DNA from 4 places in the Rahnella sp. PD12R genome. Region 4 is predicted to be linked to each of the others. Evidence: predicted binding sites of a transcription regulator. Region 4 holds the regulator's gene; each other region holds the start of a gene.
What was found. Region 4 encodes PhoB, which activates phosphate uptake and scavenging genes when phosphate is short. Its sites were predicted from a motif close to CTGTCATAAAACTGNCNNAT; they were not measured.
Positions count from the first base shown of each region.

Region 1: the regulator PhoB is predicted to act here: its motif matches at 2,432-2,451, upstream of phoA (alkaline phosphatase).
Region 2: the regulator PhoB is predicted to act here: its motif matches at 2,516-2,535, upstream of nudF (ADP-ribose diphosphatase).
Region 3: the regulator PhoB is predicted to act here: its motif matches at 2,793-2,812, upstream of glpT (glycerol-3-phosphate transporter).

Region 1 is NZ_JAHTMS010000002.1:170,593-174,854, reverse strand. It holds gene KWG64_RS04760 (cytochrome ubiquinol oxidase subunit I) at 1-84, opposite strand, end outside; gene KWG64_RS04755 (hypothetical protein) at 443-739, opposite strand; gene phoA (alkaline phosphatase) at 926-2,350, opposite strand; gene KWG64_RS04745 (hypothetical protein) at 2,644-2,826, shown strand; gene putA (trifunctional transcriptional regulator/proline dehydrogenase/L-glutamate gamma-semialdehyde dehydrogenase) at 3,235-4,262, opposite strand, start outside.
Region 2 is NZ_JAHTMS010000004.1:234,194-238,455, forward strand. It holds gene yqiA (esterase YqiA) at 1-560, opposite strand, end outside; gene cpdA (3',5'-cyclic-AMP phosphodiesterase) at 557-1,387, opposite strand; gene KWG64_RS10370 (DUF1249 family protein) at 1,415-1,840, opposite strand; gene nudF (ADP-ribose diphosphatase) at 1,837-2,472, opposite strand; gene tolC (outer membrane channel protein TolC) at 2,704-4,191, shown strand.
Region 3 is NZ_JAHTMS010000012.1:67,680-71,941, reverse strand. It holds gene pldB (lysophospholipase L2) at 1-387, shown strand, start outside; gene yigL (sugar/pyridoxal phosphate phosphatase YigL) at 436-1,239, shown strand; gene glpT (glycerol-3-phosphate transporter) at 1,310-2,662, opposite strand; gene KWG64_RS20865 (DcrB family lipoprotein) at 2,902-3,468, opposite strand; gene KWG64_RS20860 (7-cyano-7-deazaguanine/7-aminomethyl-7-deazaguanine transporter) at 3,600-4,262, opposite strand, start outside.
Region 4 is NZ_JAHTMS010000002.1:651,091-655,352, forward strand. It holds gene phoR (phosphate regulon sensor histidine kinase PhoR) at 61-1,380, opposite strand; gene phoB (phosphate response regulator transcription factor PhoB) at 1,404-2,093, opposite strand; gene sbcD (exonuclease subunit SbcD) at 2,321-3,559, shown strand; gene sbcC (exonuclease subunit SbcC) at 3,556-4,262, shown strand, end outside.

The DNA.
Region 1 (4,262 bases), 480 kb from region 4:
GGTGATGGCAGGAAAAATAATATGGAAAGAAACGGTGAAAGCGAACTGTATACGAGCCAGTTCGAAGGCATCTAAACCCAACATGAGAAGACCTATTTTTATAGCAGATGATGAAAGGGGATTTAACCATGAAGGGGAGTTGGTATAACAGGAACAGTATGGTGATATTTGTGTATAACAGTTGCAACCTGAAGGTGGTTGTAATAAGAGATCGAGACGATTTCGGTTTTTCACTTGCAGTGAAGGCTGACGGCTGACCGGGAATATTTCGGTTTCTCAATAACTGTGTTCACTTAACACGCTGCGCCGAAACCGACAAAGAGGGAGGAAAGCGCCTCCCTCTTTGATCTCCCACGCTTTTTCTCAACACGCGCTGCCGCTCGCTGGCCATGTTTCAGGTGCTTAAGCTACTGCCGCGAAAACTTGCCGCTGCGCGGTTCCCTTACTCGGTTTCGAGCCATAGGTCTCGAAACACTTCGCTCGGCAAGCTTTCTGAAAGCGGCTGGAGGATTTTTAAATTCAAAATCCAGCCTGCATGTATCTTTCGAATTACATAGCCATTGGCCGCTTTCAAAACGACGTTGAGTGAGGAGTGAGAAACAGCGAGAGTCTTTTTTCGAGCAGGTTCGAACCCGAAGCGAAAATACCGCGCAGCGGCGGCGTTTGCGGCACTAGCCGGAGTTGCTGAAACATGGCCAGCGAGCGGCAGCGCGTGTTGAAAAAGACGCGGAGATTCCAAAGAGGGCTCGTCATAGCCCTCTTTGGTCGGTTTCGGCGCCAGCCGCTGAGCGATCACTGCAATTGAAAAACCGAAACTTTCTCGATCCAGCCCTCACGGCGAGTGATAAACCGAAATATTCTCGATCCAGCCCTCACGGCGAGTGAGAAACCGAAATTTACTCAGTCAGCGGCCAGCCCTCACTGCTTATTTAATATTCATTGCTTCCCGCATGGTATAGAACAAATCCGTCTGGTCGGTCAGCCCGACGACGTTCGCGGCGTGTGGCCCGAACGCGGCGATCCGCAACTGAGTCCCGGTGTGACCCTGCGAGTCATCCTCGGAATTCCCGTAGCTGATGGTCATCGGCGCGCCATCTTTGGTGGTCAGCGTTTGCGTGAGGCCGGGGGCTTTGGCGTCGGCTTCGATAATCTGGCTGGAATGCGCATGGTCGGCGGTCACAATCACCAGCGTATTGCCATCCTGACGGGCAAATTCGAGGGCTTTCTGCACCGCTTCATCAAGATCTACCGTCTCACCAAACTGACCGCACGGATTGGCAGCGTGATCTTGCTTATCAATCGACGCGCCTTCGACTTGCAGGAAGAAACCGTTCTGATTGGTTTTCAGAAGGTCGATCGCTTTTTCGGTCATCGCGGCCAGCGTCGGGATTTCTGCGGTGCGCTGCGGATTGGCTTCGCAGGTAACGGCCGGTTTATCGATATTGCCGTGATACGTGGCTTTCGGACCCTGCCAGCGTACCGGCATGTTGCCGTCGGCGAATAAGCCCAGCAGCGGTTTTTTCTGGTCGGCCAGCGTGATAGCGTTCAACTGGTCGGCGTTTTCTACCCATACATAACCCTGCGCCAGCGCCTGGTCTTTCAGGGATTTACCGCTGAATTCGCCGGCTTTCGCCAGCTGACTGAAGGATTTTTTGCCACCGCCCAGTGTGACGTCGGCGCGGGCCTGCAACAGCTGTTCAGTGATGGAACCGCGCCCGCCATTTTCCAGCGCGTTGCTGGCGCACTTCTCCGCTGTTTCTTCCGGACCGTAGCATTTACGCGACGTAACATGCGCGATTTGGGCAGCTGGCGTGGCGTCCTGTAATTCTGCCGTCGAGACGTTGCCGGTCGCTTTGCCTGCGGCTTTGGCGATCTCGAGAATGGTCTGGTGATCTTTACCGTTTACGTCCACCCCGATCGCGCCGTTATAGCTTTTTACGCCGGTCGTCCAGGCTGTGGCTGAAGCGGCGGAATCCGTCACATAGCTTGGTTTCTGTGTCTTTTTATCCAGAGAATAATGCGTGTACTGACCGGTCAGCGGCAGGGCATCGATACCTTTGAAATAACCGCCTGCGCCTTCTGCATAATTTCGTGCGGAAGTGATTTCAGAATCGCCCATTCCGTCGCCAATCAGCAGGATTACGTTCTTCACCGTTTTATCCGAAAGCGAAGCTTTCAGCGCTGCTGTCTGATCACCGCTCAGACGACGTGCGCCACCCGGTTCAGTCAGCACGCCTTTTGCTGCGCGGTCTGTCAGGGCGTCCGGCTCAGCGGCGAAAGCGCTGGCGGATGCGGAAACCAGCAGGGCAGCAGAGAGTGCGCGGGCAAGCAGAGAGAGAGGTTGTTGCATGGTCAAAACTCCTTTTGATAAACCGTCAGAAATAAAAAAACACAGATTGTTGTATTTTGTTACCGGCAGGTTAAGTCAGAGTTATGACGTTTTAATGACAGTTTAAGATGGTGATTAGAGGATCGGGTGACGGGAAAGTTTCGGTTTTCACTTGCAGTGAGGGCTGGGACTATGACCGAGAATATTTCGGTTTTTCACTCGCCGTGAGGGCTGGAACTATGACCGAGAATATTTCGGTTTTTCAATAACAGCTATCACTCAGCGGCTCGCGCCGAAACCGACCAAAGAGGGCTATGACGAGCCCTCTTTGGAATCTCCACGTCTTTTTTACTGCGCGCTACCGCTGGCTGGCTATGTTTCAGCAACTCCGGCTAGTGCCGCAAACGCCGCCGCTGCGCGGTACTTTCGCTTCGGGTTCGAACCTGCTCGAAAAAAGACTCTCGCTGTTTCTCTCCGCTCGCTCAACGCCGTTTTGAAAGCGGCCAATGGCTATGTAATTCGGAAGATAGATGCAGGCTGATTGTTGAATTGAAAAAGCCTCCAGCCGCTTTCGGAAAGCTTGCCGAGCGAAGTGTTTCGAGACCTGTGGCTCGAAACCGAGTAAGGGAACCGCGCAGCGGCAAGTTTTCGCGGCAATAACTGCTGTTGCTGAAACATAGCCAGCAAGCGGTAGCGCGCAGTAAAAAAGACGTGGAGATTCAAAAGAGGGGCCGTCTTGCCCCTCTTTTGTCGGTTTCGGCGCAGCGGGTTAAGTGAACACATTTATTGAAAAACCGAAACTTTCTCGGTCATAGTCTCAGCCCCTCACTACAAGTGAAAACCGAAACCTTCTCGATCAAGCTTCGGCTCAAAAAGCGCCAGTGCGGCGCTTCCCGCACAAACACTCACCCGATTGTCATCAGACTCGCATTCCCACCCGCTGCTGCGGTATTCACACTCAGCGAACGCTCATGCAACAGACGCTCCAGCAGGATGTTATCTTCGCCGCGCGCAAACCCTTGTACTGAAATAATAGCGCCCGGGCGCTTGGCGATAAGCTGGCAAAGTTCACGCAGCTGATCGGCGTCGCCGTGGTAGATCACCGCGTCAAATACCGGTGCATCGTTTTGCCAGTCTTTGGCGAAATCGACACGTTCCTGTACCGCTTTCGGTAACTGGCTGAACAGTTCGCGCTGTAACGGCGCATCCGGCCAGAGAATACGGCAACCGGTCGCGGTGACGGCGGCAAGCTGGGTCAGGGCATCGTCATGATTGTCTGACAACGCCAGAACACGCTCACGCGGCAACAATGCGTAAGTGTTACGTTCCCCGGTTGGCCCCGGCAGGGTACGCAAAGTGCCGCCCTGACTGGTTTGTGCGAAGCGCTCGCACACGGCAATCAGGTCTTCGCGATGTTTCTGCTCCGCCGCCCATTGTTGCAACGCGCGGTGCGGTGCCAGTAACGCTTCGCGTACAGACGTGTCGAGCGGCAGTTCGCGATCCTGACGCAATAACGTTTGCTGCACGGCGTCCTGCGGGCGGCTGCTCAGCAGACGGTACAGGTACAGCGGGCCACCGGCTTTCGGACCGGTACCTGATAAGCCTTCACCACCGAACGGCTGCACACCCACGACAGCGCCGACCATATTGCGGTTCACGTACATGTTGCCGACGTGCGCCTGTTGCGTCACGCGGTGGATGGTTTCGTCGATGCGGGTGTGGATACCCAGCGTCAGGCCGTAACCCGCGGCATTAATCTGACCGATCAGCTTATCCAGATCCTGACGGGCATAACGCACCACATGCAGTACCGGGCCGAAGATTTCTTTCTTCATTTCATCGAAGCTTTCAAGCTCGATCAGCGTCGGTTTGATGAAGGTTCCGCGCATCCATTCCTGCTGATCGGCAGTAAATTCCTGCGTGGCCTGATACA
Region 2 (4,262 bases), on a different contig from region 4:
AAATCTACAATCGGCGAAAAATAGCGTTCAAAGCCGACAAATGCATGATTTCCTTCAGGTTCGACCGTCTGGCGACAGGCAGTGTAATACGCCACAGCCTGACGGTAATCGAGGATTTCATCGCCCGTTTGTTGCAGTAACCAGAGTAAATCCGGCGACTCCAGCGGTTCAATCTGCATGACTTTCAGATCGTAAACGTGGCGTGACTCTAACACATATTGCTGGCCGGTGTAGGGGTTCTCGTTTTGCCCGAGGAAGTCGATCAGCAGTTCATACGGTTTCACGGCGGGGTTAACCACCACCGCGGGTACGGCGAAACATTGCGACAACCAGGTGGCGTAATACCCGCCCAGCGAGGAACCGACAATGCCCAGCTTTTTACCTGCATGACGGATCACTAAGTTTTCCAGCTGCTCAGCTGCATCCACCGGATACGGCGGTAATTGCGGAACCACCATGTCGATTTCAGGATGGTTCTGCGCCAGCCAGTTTTTGAGCGACGTGGCTTTAGCCGAGTTCGGTGAACTGTTGAAACCGTGCAGGTAAAGTAAGGTGTTCATTCGTACCCGTCCGACTCGGTGTCAGGATGAAACTCGCTGGTTTCCAGACGGAAGACCTGGGTTTCGACACGGCCATCAGGATACAAATCGAGATAACGCCAGCCTGGTGCGACGGTATCAATCGTGAAATTGGTGCAATGCGGTTTGAACTGAACACAGGTAGACGGCGTGGCGTACAGGCGACGTCCGTACCAGTCGAGATCCAGCTCCTGATGAATGTGGCCGCACAAAAGCGTGTTCACTTTCGGGTAATTCACCAGAACATTCGCCAGCATGTGCGCGTTACGCAGGCTGTGCTGATCGAGCCAGGTACAGCCAGAAGGCAGCGGGTGGTGGTGAAGCATCAGCAGGGTAAAGCGATCGGGATACGCGTTCAGGCAACGCTCCATCCATTCCAGCTGATACTCGCTCAGCTCTCCGTGCGGCACGCCGAAAACCTGCGTATCGAGCAGGATTATCTGCCAGTCTTCACCGAGGAGGACATGTTTGGAGGGGCTGATCCCGGCATCCTGCAAAGCATTCACCATTGCAGGCTGGAAATCGTGGTTACCGGGCAACCAGACACAGGGTGCCGCCAGTTCGCTGATGCCACGGGCAAACTGATGGTAGGCTTCCACCGACTGATCCTGAGCCAGGTCACCTGTTGCCGCGATGATATCGACTTCGCGCTGCTGTGCTTTTATAGCGTCCAGCACCGCGCGATAGCTGTTAAACGTATTCACGCCCAGCAGTGTCTCATCTTCACCGGCAAAAAGATGGGTATCTGTAATCTGTAGAATTCTGACTTTGGCCCCATTCACCAAAGGCAGTTTAAACAGGCTTTCCAAATCGTTTCCTTTGTTGTTGAAGTCTGTCTAACACACCGGAATTGCCATCGCTCCGTGCGCAAGGCAATAACGCAGCCAGTCCGCCAGGAACTGGTTAATTTGATGCTTTTCATCACGCTGATGCAACTTTTTATTAGGGTAATCATAGCGTGCTTTGAAGCGAAAGATCTGCTGACTCGCACACACTTCGGCCACCATGGCATCGTGATACAGGCGAACCGTCAGCGAAGGCAGGCTCCAGTAACTGACGGCCGGTGCGGTCTGTTTGATTTCCACCAGCGACGTATAGCGCGTCGATTCGAGGATCGTCAGGCAATATGTGGCGCTACTCACCTGATATGTCACTGTTTCACCGGGCTCATCGGTGCGCGGCATCAAACGGCGCAATTGTGCGAAATTGGTTTCGCACAATCTCATCATTTCAGGGAAATCAGGGGTATAGCGCTTAATCATTCGTTGGCCCACTCTTTTCTCAGGGATTCATGGTGTAGCTGCAGCCATTGCAGGGCAATCACTGACGCCGCATTATCTATCGCTCCCTCTTCCACCCAGCGGTAAGCCTGTTCGCGGCTGACCACATGCACCCGGATGTCTTCATTTTCTGCTTTCAGACCGTGAATTCCTTCTGCCGTTGTCGCATCGACTTCGCCGACCATAATAGAAAGACGCTCGCTGGTTCCGCCCGGGCTGGCCAGGTAATTCAGAGCCGGTTTACAGCGTTTTACCACAATGTTCGCTTCTTCGAGTGCTTCACGGCGGGCGACATCTTCGACTGTCTCGCCCTCTTCAATGATACCGGCGACCATCTCCAGAAGCCATGGGGTATCACTGGAATCAATACATGGGATGCGGATCTGTTCAATCAGCACGACTTCATCGCGTTGCGGATCATAAGGCAGCAGCACCGCCGCATGGCCCCTTTCGAAAACTTCACGCACAACTTCGCCGCTCATTTCCCCATTAAACAGCCGATGACGAAACCGATATGCAATAATAGAAAAAAAACCTTTATATCGCGTCTCACGTGCAATAATTTCTACATCATCTTTACCGAAACTAACCGGTGAACTTTTGAATGCACACATGGATTGTTTTCCTCTTCCCTCATTAAGGCAATTTATCGTCCTTTGAGGTCAGTTTGATGAAAATGCGTTAATAATAATCAAGGTTGTTTGTGATAGATTTAGGCACATCCAGCGGGGAAGGCACGTTAAGCCAACCTCCCCGCTAGCCTGACTCTGCTAGAATCCGCGTCTATTGGTTTATTTGACTGCGCCACCATACATAACAACATTGCTGCACAACAAGGAATGCAAATGAAGAAACTGCTCCCCCTTCTCATCGGACTCAGCCTGGGCGGCTTCAGTACGATAAGCCAGGCCGAAAACCTGATGCAGGTCTATCAGCAAGCCAGGACGAGTAACCCGGACCTGCGCAAATCCGCTGCTGACCGGGATGCTGCATTCGAAAAAATCAACGAAAGCCGCAGTCCTTTATTACCGCAACTCGGTTTGGGTGCGGATTATGGTTATACCAATGGCTACCGCGATGCGAATGGCGTTAATAGTGATGTCGGCAGCGCCAGCCTGCAATTAACGCAGACCCTTTTTGATATGTCAAAATGGCGCGCCCTGACCTTGCAGGAAAAAACTGCCGGTATTCAGGATGTGTCTTACCAGACTGACCAGCAATCTTTAATCCTGAATTCTGCGACGGCTTATTTCAACGTATTGAGTGCTATTGATTCACTCTCCTATACCGAAGCGCAGAAACAGGCAATTTACCGTCAGTTAGATCAAACCACGCAGCGTTTTAATGTCGGCCTGGTTGCCATCACCGACGTACAAAACGCCCGTTCACAATACGACACCGTATTGGCGAACGAAGTGACCGCCCGTAATAATCTGGATAACGCGCTCGAAGCATTGCGTCAGGTTACCGGCGTTTACTATCCGCAGCTGTCGTCCCTGAACGTGGATAACTTCAACACCACGCGTCCGCAACCGGTCGCCACGCTGTTGAAAGAAGCAGAAAGCCGCAACCTGAGCTTGCTGTCTGCACGTCTGTCACAAGATCTGGCACGTGAGCAAATCCGTTATGCGGAAACCGGCCACATGCCAACGCTTGATCTGACCGCGTCTACCGGTATCAGCAACACCAAATACCACGGCGATAAAACCGGCGGTTCGTCCAGCTATCAGGACGCCGATGCGGGCCAGAACAAAGTCGGTCTGAGCTTCTCCCTGCCACTCTACAGCGGCGGTTCCGTGACATCTCAGGTGAAACAGGCTCAGTACAACTTTGTTGGCGCCAGCGAGCAGCTTGAAAGCGCGCACCGCAGCGTTGTTCAGACCGTACGTTCTTCCTTCAACAACATCTCTGCCTCTATCAGCAGCATCAACGCGTATAAACAAGCCGTTGTTTCTGCACAGAGTTCTCTGGATGCGATGGAAGCCGGTTACCAGGTCGGTACCCGTACAATCGTTGATGTTCTGGATGCGACCACCACGCTGTATAACGCCAAACAACAGCTTTCCAGCGCCCGTTACACGTACCTGATCAACCAGCTGAACATCAAGTCAGCACTGGGTACACTGAACGAAAGCGATCTGCTGGCACTGAACGGTGCTCTGGGTAAACCTGTGCCAACGGCACCGGATCAGGTTGCACCTGAAACCCCGCAGCAGGACGCCACGGCGGACGGTTATGGCAACAGCACGGCGGCTGCACCGCGTACTGAAAAAGCCAGCGCAACCACCCAAGCGCGCACAACGAAGAAAAGCGGCAACCCTTTCCAGAACTAAATCTGGCAGGTTTCTTATTTCATCGTAAAGACCAGGCAGCCTGAAAAGGCTGCTTTTTTTTGCCTCCGTCA
Region 3 (4,262 bases), on a different contig from region 4:
CCGCTGCCGTTTGTGGTGAATCAGCTGACGCACAGCCGCGAGCGATATCGTCGTAATCTGCGTTTTTATGCGGATTACCCGGAACTCCAGGTCGGCGGACCTACGTATCACTGGGTGCGTGAAGGCATTGAGGCGGGCATGCATATCCTCAGGGAAGCCGAAAAAATCACGACTCCTGTTCTTTTATTGCAGGCGAGCGAAGACCGTGTAGTAGACAACCGGTCGCATCTCGCTTTTTGTCAGGCCATGGCCGTTGCGGGGCACCCTTGTGAAGGGGAAAAGCCGCTGGTCATCGAAGGCGCGCGCCATGAGATCCTGTTTGAGCGGGACGACCTGCGGGCACAGGCGCTGGACGCCATCATGCGCTTTTTTGCGCGACAGCATTAATCCGCGGTTCGCCGCGCACAACTCCATCAGAGGTTAGAACCTAACGCTATGTATCCTGTTGTTGCTTCCGATTTAGATGGCACACTGCTATCACCTGACCATACCCTGAGCCCGTTCGCGAAAGAGACGCTGAAATTGCTGACCCAGCGCGATGTGCATTTCGTGTTCGCGACCGGACGTCACCATATTGACGTTGCGCAGATGCGCGACAATCTCGAGATCAGCGCGTACATGATCACCTCAAACGGTGCGCGTGTGCATAACACCGACGGCGAGCTGATTTTCGCCCATAATCTGGATGAAGACATTGCCAAAGATCTGTTTGGCATCATGCACAACAATCCGGATATCCTGACCAACGTTTACCGTAACGACGACTGGTACATGAACCGTGACCGCGCCGATCAGGATGATTTTTTCCGTGAATCCGTTTTCAAATACAAACTCTATGAACCGGGTTTGCTGGAAACTGACGGCATCTGCAAAGTGTATTTCACCTGCGAAGATCACGAAAAACTGCTGCCACTCGAAGAAGCCATTAATGCGCGCTGGGGCGATCGTGTAAACGTCAGCTTCTCACTGCCGGTTTGTCTGGAAGTGATGGCGGGCGGCGTGTCGAAAGGTCACGCGCTGGAATATGTGTCCAAACTGATGGGTTATACGCTGAAAGATTGCATCGCGTTTGGCGACGGTCTGAATGATCTGGAAATGCTGTCGATGGCCGGTAAAGGTTGCCTGATGAGTGGCTCATTGCCACGCCTGAAAGCGGCGATGCCGGATGCGGAAATCATTGGTTCCAACGCCGACGACGCCGTGCCGCATTACCTGCGCAAAATGTATTTGTCTGAATAATCGTTTCCTGAGTCGTCATTGAAAAAGGCACCTTCCGGTGCCTTTTTGCTTTCTATGCTTTCAGCCTGAATCAGGCGTTTTTCGCCAGCTGCGCTTTGTGTTTATTTTCACTGAGCATCGTCAGTACCAGCAGAAGCACCGCCAGCACGCACCCGGCGATCATCACGATAAAGCCGCCATCCCAGCCAAAGAAATCAACGGTATAGCCGACGATTGCGCTCGCCGCCACTGAACCGCCGAGATAACCAAACAGGCCGGTAAAGCCCGCCGCCGTCCCCGCTGCTTTCTTCGGTGCCAGTTCCAGCGCATGCAAGCCAATCAGCATGACCGGGCCATAAATCAGGAAGCCGATGGTGATCATACAGGCCATGTCGATACCCGGATTCCCGACCGGATTCAGCCAGTAAATCACGGTGGCGATTGTCACCAGCACCATAAAGAACACGCCGGTCGCGCCGCGATTCCCTTTGAAGACTTTATCCGACATCCAGCCGCACAGCAGCGTGCCCGGAATACCGGCATACTCATACAGGAAATACGCCCACGAGGATTTATCCAGCGCGAAATGTTTCACCTCTTTCAGGTAAGTCGGAGACCAGTCCAGAATGCCGTAGCGCAGCAGGTAAACAAACACGTTGGCCAGCGCGATGTACCACAGCAACTTGTTGGGCAAAATGTACTGCATGAAGATCTGTTTTGCCGTCAGCTCCTGCTCGGCGGATTCTTTCACGTAGTCCGGCGGATAATCGTTTTTGTATTCTTCAATCGGCGGTAAACCACAGGACTGCGGGGTATCGCGCATCGTCATGAACGCGAAAACGGCCAGCAGGATCGCACCGAACGCGGGCATATACAGCGCCGCGTGCCAGTCGTTAAACCAGGCCATGCCCAGCAGGAACAGCAGCGGAGGAATGCCGCCGCCGACGTTATGCGCACAGTTCCAGACGGAAACAATGCCGCCACGTTCTTTCTGCGACCACCAGTGAACCATCGTGCGCCCGCACGGTGGCCAGCCCATACCCTGAAACCATCCGCACAGGAACAGCAGCACGAACATGATGGCGATGCTGGACGTAGCCCACGGAACAAAGCCCATAAACAGCATCACGGCGGCAGCGAGGATTAAACCCGCAGGCAGAAATACGCGCGGATTCGAGCGGTCTGAGACCGACCCCATGATGAATTTTGAAATGCCGTAGGCGATAGAAATTCCGGACAGCGCAAAGCCTAAATCACCCCGCGAAAAACCCTGATCGATGAGATAGGGCATCGCTAACGCGAAGTTTTTACGAACCAGATAGTAAGCGGCATAACCGAAGAAGATCCCCATGAAAATCTGCCAGCGGAGACGGCGGTAGAGCGGATCGACGTGGTTTTCATCCACGGGCGCTTTGTGGGGCGCGGGTTTGAAGATACTGAGCATAAATGCCTCCGATGGCATAAATCAGGTCTGACTCCTCATGAGCCAATGACGAAAGGGCGGTGCCAGGGTGTTCTAAAACGAACATGATTTTAGCTATTCGCGCACAAACGAACTGTGATTTATGACCGAAATGTTACATTTTTATTACAGTGAAGGTGGGTTTTGTGAGGCGGAGTAACAGCATGAGACAAAAAAAGGCGGAGCCTGAGCCCCGCCTGATATTTTCACAACATCTGAATTTACTGAATTTTCAGCGTATTAATAATTGCTTCGGCATCGGTCTGTGCCTGTTGCTGATTGTCCGCTGGCAACGTGATTTGCATTGTCAGCAGGTGGCTGTCGACTTTGCCCAGCACGATAGAGGAATACGCTTTCTGACCGGCAGAGGTGATGACGCTGTCGTACTGCTGCAACGTCTGGCCGTTCACCTGAATGGATTTATTGGTGACGACTTGCAGATTGGTATCGCGCGCTTTTTGCTGATCCTGTAAACGACCCGCCAGAACGTCCAGTGACTCGGTGGTGTTATCACCAAGGATCACAATCACCGCTTTCTGGCCGGTACTGTCTGCGTAGACGTGCATATTGTTTGCCTGCGTGCCCAGCTTACCGCTCTGGTCGCTCATTCCCTGCGGCAGGGAGAAAGTCACTTTGCCGTCCAGCAGGCTGACTGGCGTAGTCGCCGCGGCGGCTGTTGCTGCCGGTGCGCCTTTGTCTGCGGCTGGCGCGTCTGTTGATTTACCATCACACGCAGCCAGACCGGCGATCAGTACTGCCATTCCCATCATTTTTGCGACATTACGCATCGGGCTTCCTTAAGTGGCCTGTCTATCAGGCTTACATGTTGACTTAACAGCCGTTATGGCAACCTATTCAGGCCACAAATGCAAGTCAGATTATGGCGCGATTTGTGTCATCTGAGACGCCGTCGTCACTCTTAGTGCGCACTGACCGCAGAAGCATTGTGATTTCCGTGCGCCGACAGCCGCTTAAGCAACATGTTGAGCAGCATGCCGTACATCGGCAGGAAGAACACCAGACAGATCAGCACTTTGAAGCTGTAATCTACCAGCGCGATTTCTACCCAGTGCGCCGCCATAAAGGCATCGGTACTTTTGTAGAACGCGATGAAGAAGAATGACAGCGTGTCGCTGATATTGCCGAGGAACATTGAGGCGACCGGCGCAATCCACCAGCGACGGTTCTGGCGCAGGCGGTTAAACACGTGAACGTCGAGGATTTGTCCCAGCACGTAAGCCATAAAGCTGGCGGTTGCGATGCGGGCGACCATGATGTTCAGGCTGCTGAGCGCTTCAACGCCCTGCCACTGTGCTTCAAAGAACAGCGCGGAAATCACGTAAGAGATTGCCAGTGCCGGGATCATGACGGAAAGGATAATCCGGCGTGCCAGCGGTGCGCCAAAGATTCGCACTGTGAGATCGGTTGCCAGGAAAATAAACGGAAAAGTGAACGCGCCCCAGGTGGTATGGAAACCAAAAATGGAGACAGGCAACTGAACCAGATAGTTGCTGGAGGTAATGATGGCGATGTGGAAAAGCGAAAGCCATATCAACGCGGAAAACCGCTGTTGAGCAGTAAA
Region 4 (4,262 bases):
TAAACAGAAATGAAAAAGCCTGCTATCGGCTGATAACAGGCTTTAGGGAAACTACGCAAATTAAGGTTTTACGGAGACCGGGGAGTCTGAACCCTGAGGAACAATCAGTTTCGGTGCCAGCGTAAACATAAACCGGGTGCCGACGCCGACTTCGCTGAGGACTTCAAGCTTCGAATTATGGTGGCTGAGCGCATGTTTTACGATGGCGAGCCCCAACCCGCTGCCGCCGGTCTGGCGCGATCGCGCCTTATCCACACGGTAAAAACGTTCAGTCAGACGCGGTAAGTGCTGCGGCGCAATACCCGGCCCGTTGTCGCTTATCTGGAACTGTGCGCCGTGCGGGATTTGCTGCCAGCTGACTTCAATCCGCGTGCCCGGCGGGGTGTGATTCACGGCGTTGTACACCAGATTCGACACCGCACTGCGCAGCTGATCTTCGTTGCCAAAGACTTTCAGCTTTTCGTTTACGCGAAACACCACTTCATGTTTCCCGCCGCTTAACGTCTGCACTTCCCGCTCAAGCATACTCAGCATCACCGGAATATCGACCTTCTCGTGCATATCGATATTGGCAGACGCTTCGATTTTCGACAGGGTCAGCAACTGTTTCACCAGCCCGTCCATGCGCCGCGTCTGTTCCTGCATCGTATCCAGCGCTTTGGTGCGGAACGGCTCTTCCAGCTTGGCGTCTTCCATCATTTCCAGATACCCCTGCAACACGGTCAGCGGCGTGCGAAGTTCATGGCTAACGTTGGCAAAGAAGTTACGTCGCGCGCCTTCGAGCTGACGCATCTGCGTTACGTCACGCGCCACCATCAGAAGCTGCCCCTCGGAATAGGGCATCACGCGAAACTCAACATAATGTTCATTATTGAGTTGCAGATTCAGGGCACGGCTGAAGTCACGGGTCTGGATCCAGGTGCGGAATTCCGGATAACGCAGCAGGTTAAAAATATGCTGCCCGTTATCTTCCGGCCAGCGGAAACCGAGCAGATCCTGCGCCAGTCCGTTGCACCAGAAGATATTGCCTTCTTCCGTCGCCAGAACCACCGCATCCGGCAGCGATTCGGCACCGCTGCGGAAACGCTTGATCAGCTGACCTAATTCACGACGACGTCGCCGGTTGCGCATCTGCATCTGGTTCAGCCCGTAAAACAGCGGTTCCCAGCTCCAGCGCCCGTTCGGCGGGGTGATGCTGCGGTCAAGCCACAGCCAGTGAGAGAGTTTAAGCTGGTTGTAATAATTCCAGCCCAGCGCCGCGACGAGCGACGCAAAGAGGAGCCAGCCGAAATGGCCGACGAAAATTCCGAGGATCAGCGCTGGCAGGCAAAAGAGAAAAAATTCGCCGGCCAGACGTTTCCATGACAAACGTTCTAACACACAGATTCTCCGCTGTGGGGGACTCAATAACGCGTTGAGAAACGATATCCGGTACCACGAACAGTCTGGATCATTCTGTCATGTCCACTGGTTTCCAGCGCTTTACGCAAACGACGAATATGCACGTCTACCGTGCGATCTTCCACATAAACGTTAGTGCCCCACACGTTATTGAGCAACTGTTCCCTGCTGTAAACGCGTTCGGAATGGGTCATAAAGAAGTGTAACAACTTAAATTCGGTCGGCCCCATGTCGAGCGCCTGCTCGTTGGCCATCACCCGGTGAGACGACGGATCCAGACTCAGCCCCTGCATGTCGATCACTTCCTCGACCGCCATTGGCGAAATCCGGCGCATCACCGCTTTAATACGGGCAACCAGTTCTTTTGGTGAAAACGGTTTGGTGATGTAATCATCGGCACCGACTTCCAGGCCGCGCACCCGATCTTCTTCTTCACCGCGGGCGGTCAGCATCATCACCGGAATTTCGCGGGTCAGTGCTTCACGTTTAAGGTGCTTAATAAACTGAATACCGGAACCACCAGGTAACATCCAGTCGAGCAGGATCAGTTCAGGGTAAGGTTCAACTAACTGGCCAATCGCTGAATCAAAATCTTCAGCTTCTACTGCCTGATATCCATTCTGTTCCAGTACAAAACACACCATTTCACGGATTGGAGCTTCGTCTTCAACCACCAATATACGTCTAGCCATCGTAGGTCCTGCCAATAGGTTAGCGATCTTTTATTTGATTGCGGGCGCCATTATGCGTCAGTTTTGTGACAGATTTATGAATGAAAATGATGGTTCATTTAAGGCAAATATGACAGATAAATTCCCGCCATCCTGCTGAAATTGGTCTGATTTATCGGGGACAGGTTCCCCCGCCGACGTTTATACTTTGCCCCATTGTCGTCATACAGGGTTCACACGGGAGTCTCATGCGCCTGATCCACACCTCCGACTGGCACCTCGGCCAGTACTTTTTTACCAAAAGCCGCGCCGCTGAACATCAGGCATTTTTGCGCTGGCTGACCGGTCAGGTGCAGCAGCATCAGGTGGACGCCGTCATTGTCGCCGGAGACATCTTTGATACCGGCTCGCCGCCCAGTTACGCCCGCGAGTTGTACAACCGCTTCGTGGTGGAATTACAACAAACCGGCTGCCAGCTGGTGGTGCTGGCCGGAAATCACGATTCCGTCGCCACGCTCAATGAATCCCGCGAACTGCTTTCGTGCCTGAATACGCGGGTGATCGCCACCGTAGGCGAAAATCTGGATGAACAGGTTTTGGTGCTGAATACCCGCGAAGGCCAGCCCGGCGCGGTGTTGTGTGCCATTCCGTTTTTGCGTCCGCGCGACTTGCTGGCCAGCCAGGCCGGGCAGTCCGGCAGCGACAAACAGCTCGCCTTGCAGGAAGCCATTGCGGCGCATTATGACGCACTGTATCAGGCAGCGCTGGCTAAACGTCAGGAACTTGGTTTGCCGTTGCCCATTATCGCTACCGGCCATCTGACCACCGTCGGCGTCAGCACGTCTGACTCCGTGCGCGACATCTATATAGGCACGCTCGACGCCTTCCCGGCGCAGGCCTTTCCACCGGTGGATTACGTGGCGCTCGGGCACATTCACCGCGCCCAGTGCGTCGCAAAAACCGAACATATCCGTTACAGCGGCTCACCCATTGCGCTGAGTTTCGATGAGCTCAGCAAAACCAAAAGCGTTTACCTGCTTGATTTCGATGGCGCTAAGCTCAACGCCATCGACACGCTGGAAATCCCCGTTTTCCAGCCGATGCAGATCATTAAAGGTTCTCTCGCAGACATCGAAAAACAACTGACGCAGTTTGCTGACGGCGATGCCGGTAAACCGGTCTGGCTGGATATCGAAGTCGCCACGCAGGACTATCTCAGTGATATCCAGCGGCGTATTCAGACGCTGACCGCAGATTTGCCGGTGGAAGTCGTTCTGCTGCGCCGCAGTAAAGAACAGCGCATCAGCAGCATCGAACAACAGGAAAAAGAAACGCTCAGCGAACTGAGTGTCAGCGAAGTGTTTGAGCGGCGGCTGGCGCAGGAAACCGATCCCGACGAACCGCGTCAGGCGCGGATGCGCACGCTGTTCGCTCAGGTTGTCAGCCAGGTCACCAGCGGCGAGTCCGCAGAGGATGCCGCCCGATGAAAATTCTCAGTCTGCGTTTAAAAAACCTGAACTCGCTGGAAGGCGAATGGAAAATCGACTTCACCGCTGAGCCTTTTGCCAGCAACGGATTATTTGCCATCACAGGCCCGACCGGCGCGGGGAAAACCACCCTGCTGGACGCCATCTGTCTGGCGCTGTATCACCAGACGCCGCGTCTGAACGTCACGCCGAGTCAGAATGAACTGATGACCCGCCACACCGCCGAATCCCTGGCAGAAGTCGAGTTTGAGGTTAAAGGCATTGGCTACCGCGCGTTCTGGAGCCAGCGCCGGGCCAAAAATTCGCCTGACGGTAATTTACAGGCGCCCAAAGTAGAACTGGCGCTGCTGGCCGATGGCAAAATTCTGGCCGACAAAGTGCGCGATAAACTTGATGCCATCGCCGGGCTGACCGGGCTGGATTTCGGCCGTTTCACTAAATCTATGATGCTTTCACAAGGCCAGTTCGCCGCGTTCCTGAATGCCGATGCCAACGACCGCGCGGAATTGCTGGAAGAACTGACCGGCACCGAAATCTACGGGCGGCTTTCTGAACGCGTGTTTGAACAACATAAAGAAGCCAAAAATCAGCTCGACGGTTTGTATCAGCGCATGGCCGGAATCGAGTTGCTCAGCGAAGAGCAGCGTCAGGCCTTCGAAACGGAACTGGCCGCGCTGAACGCGCAGGAAATTATCCTCAGTCA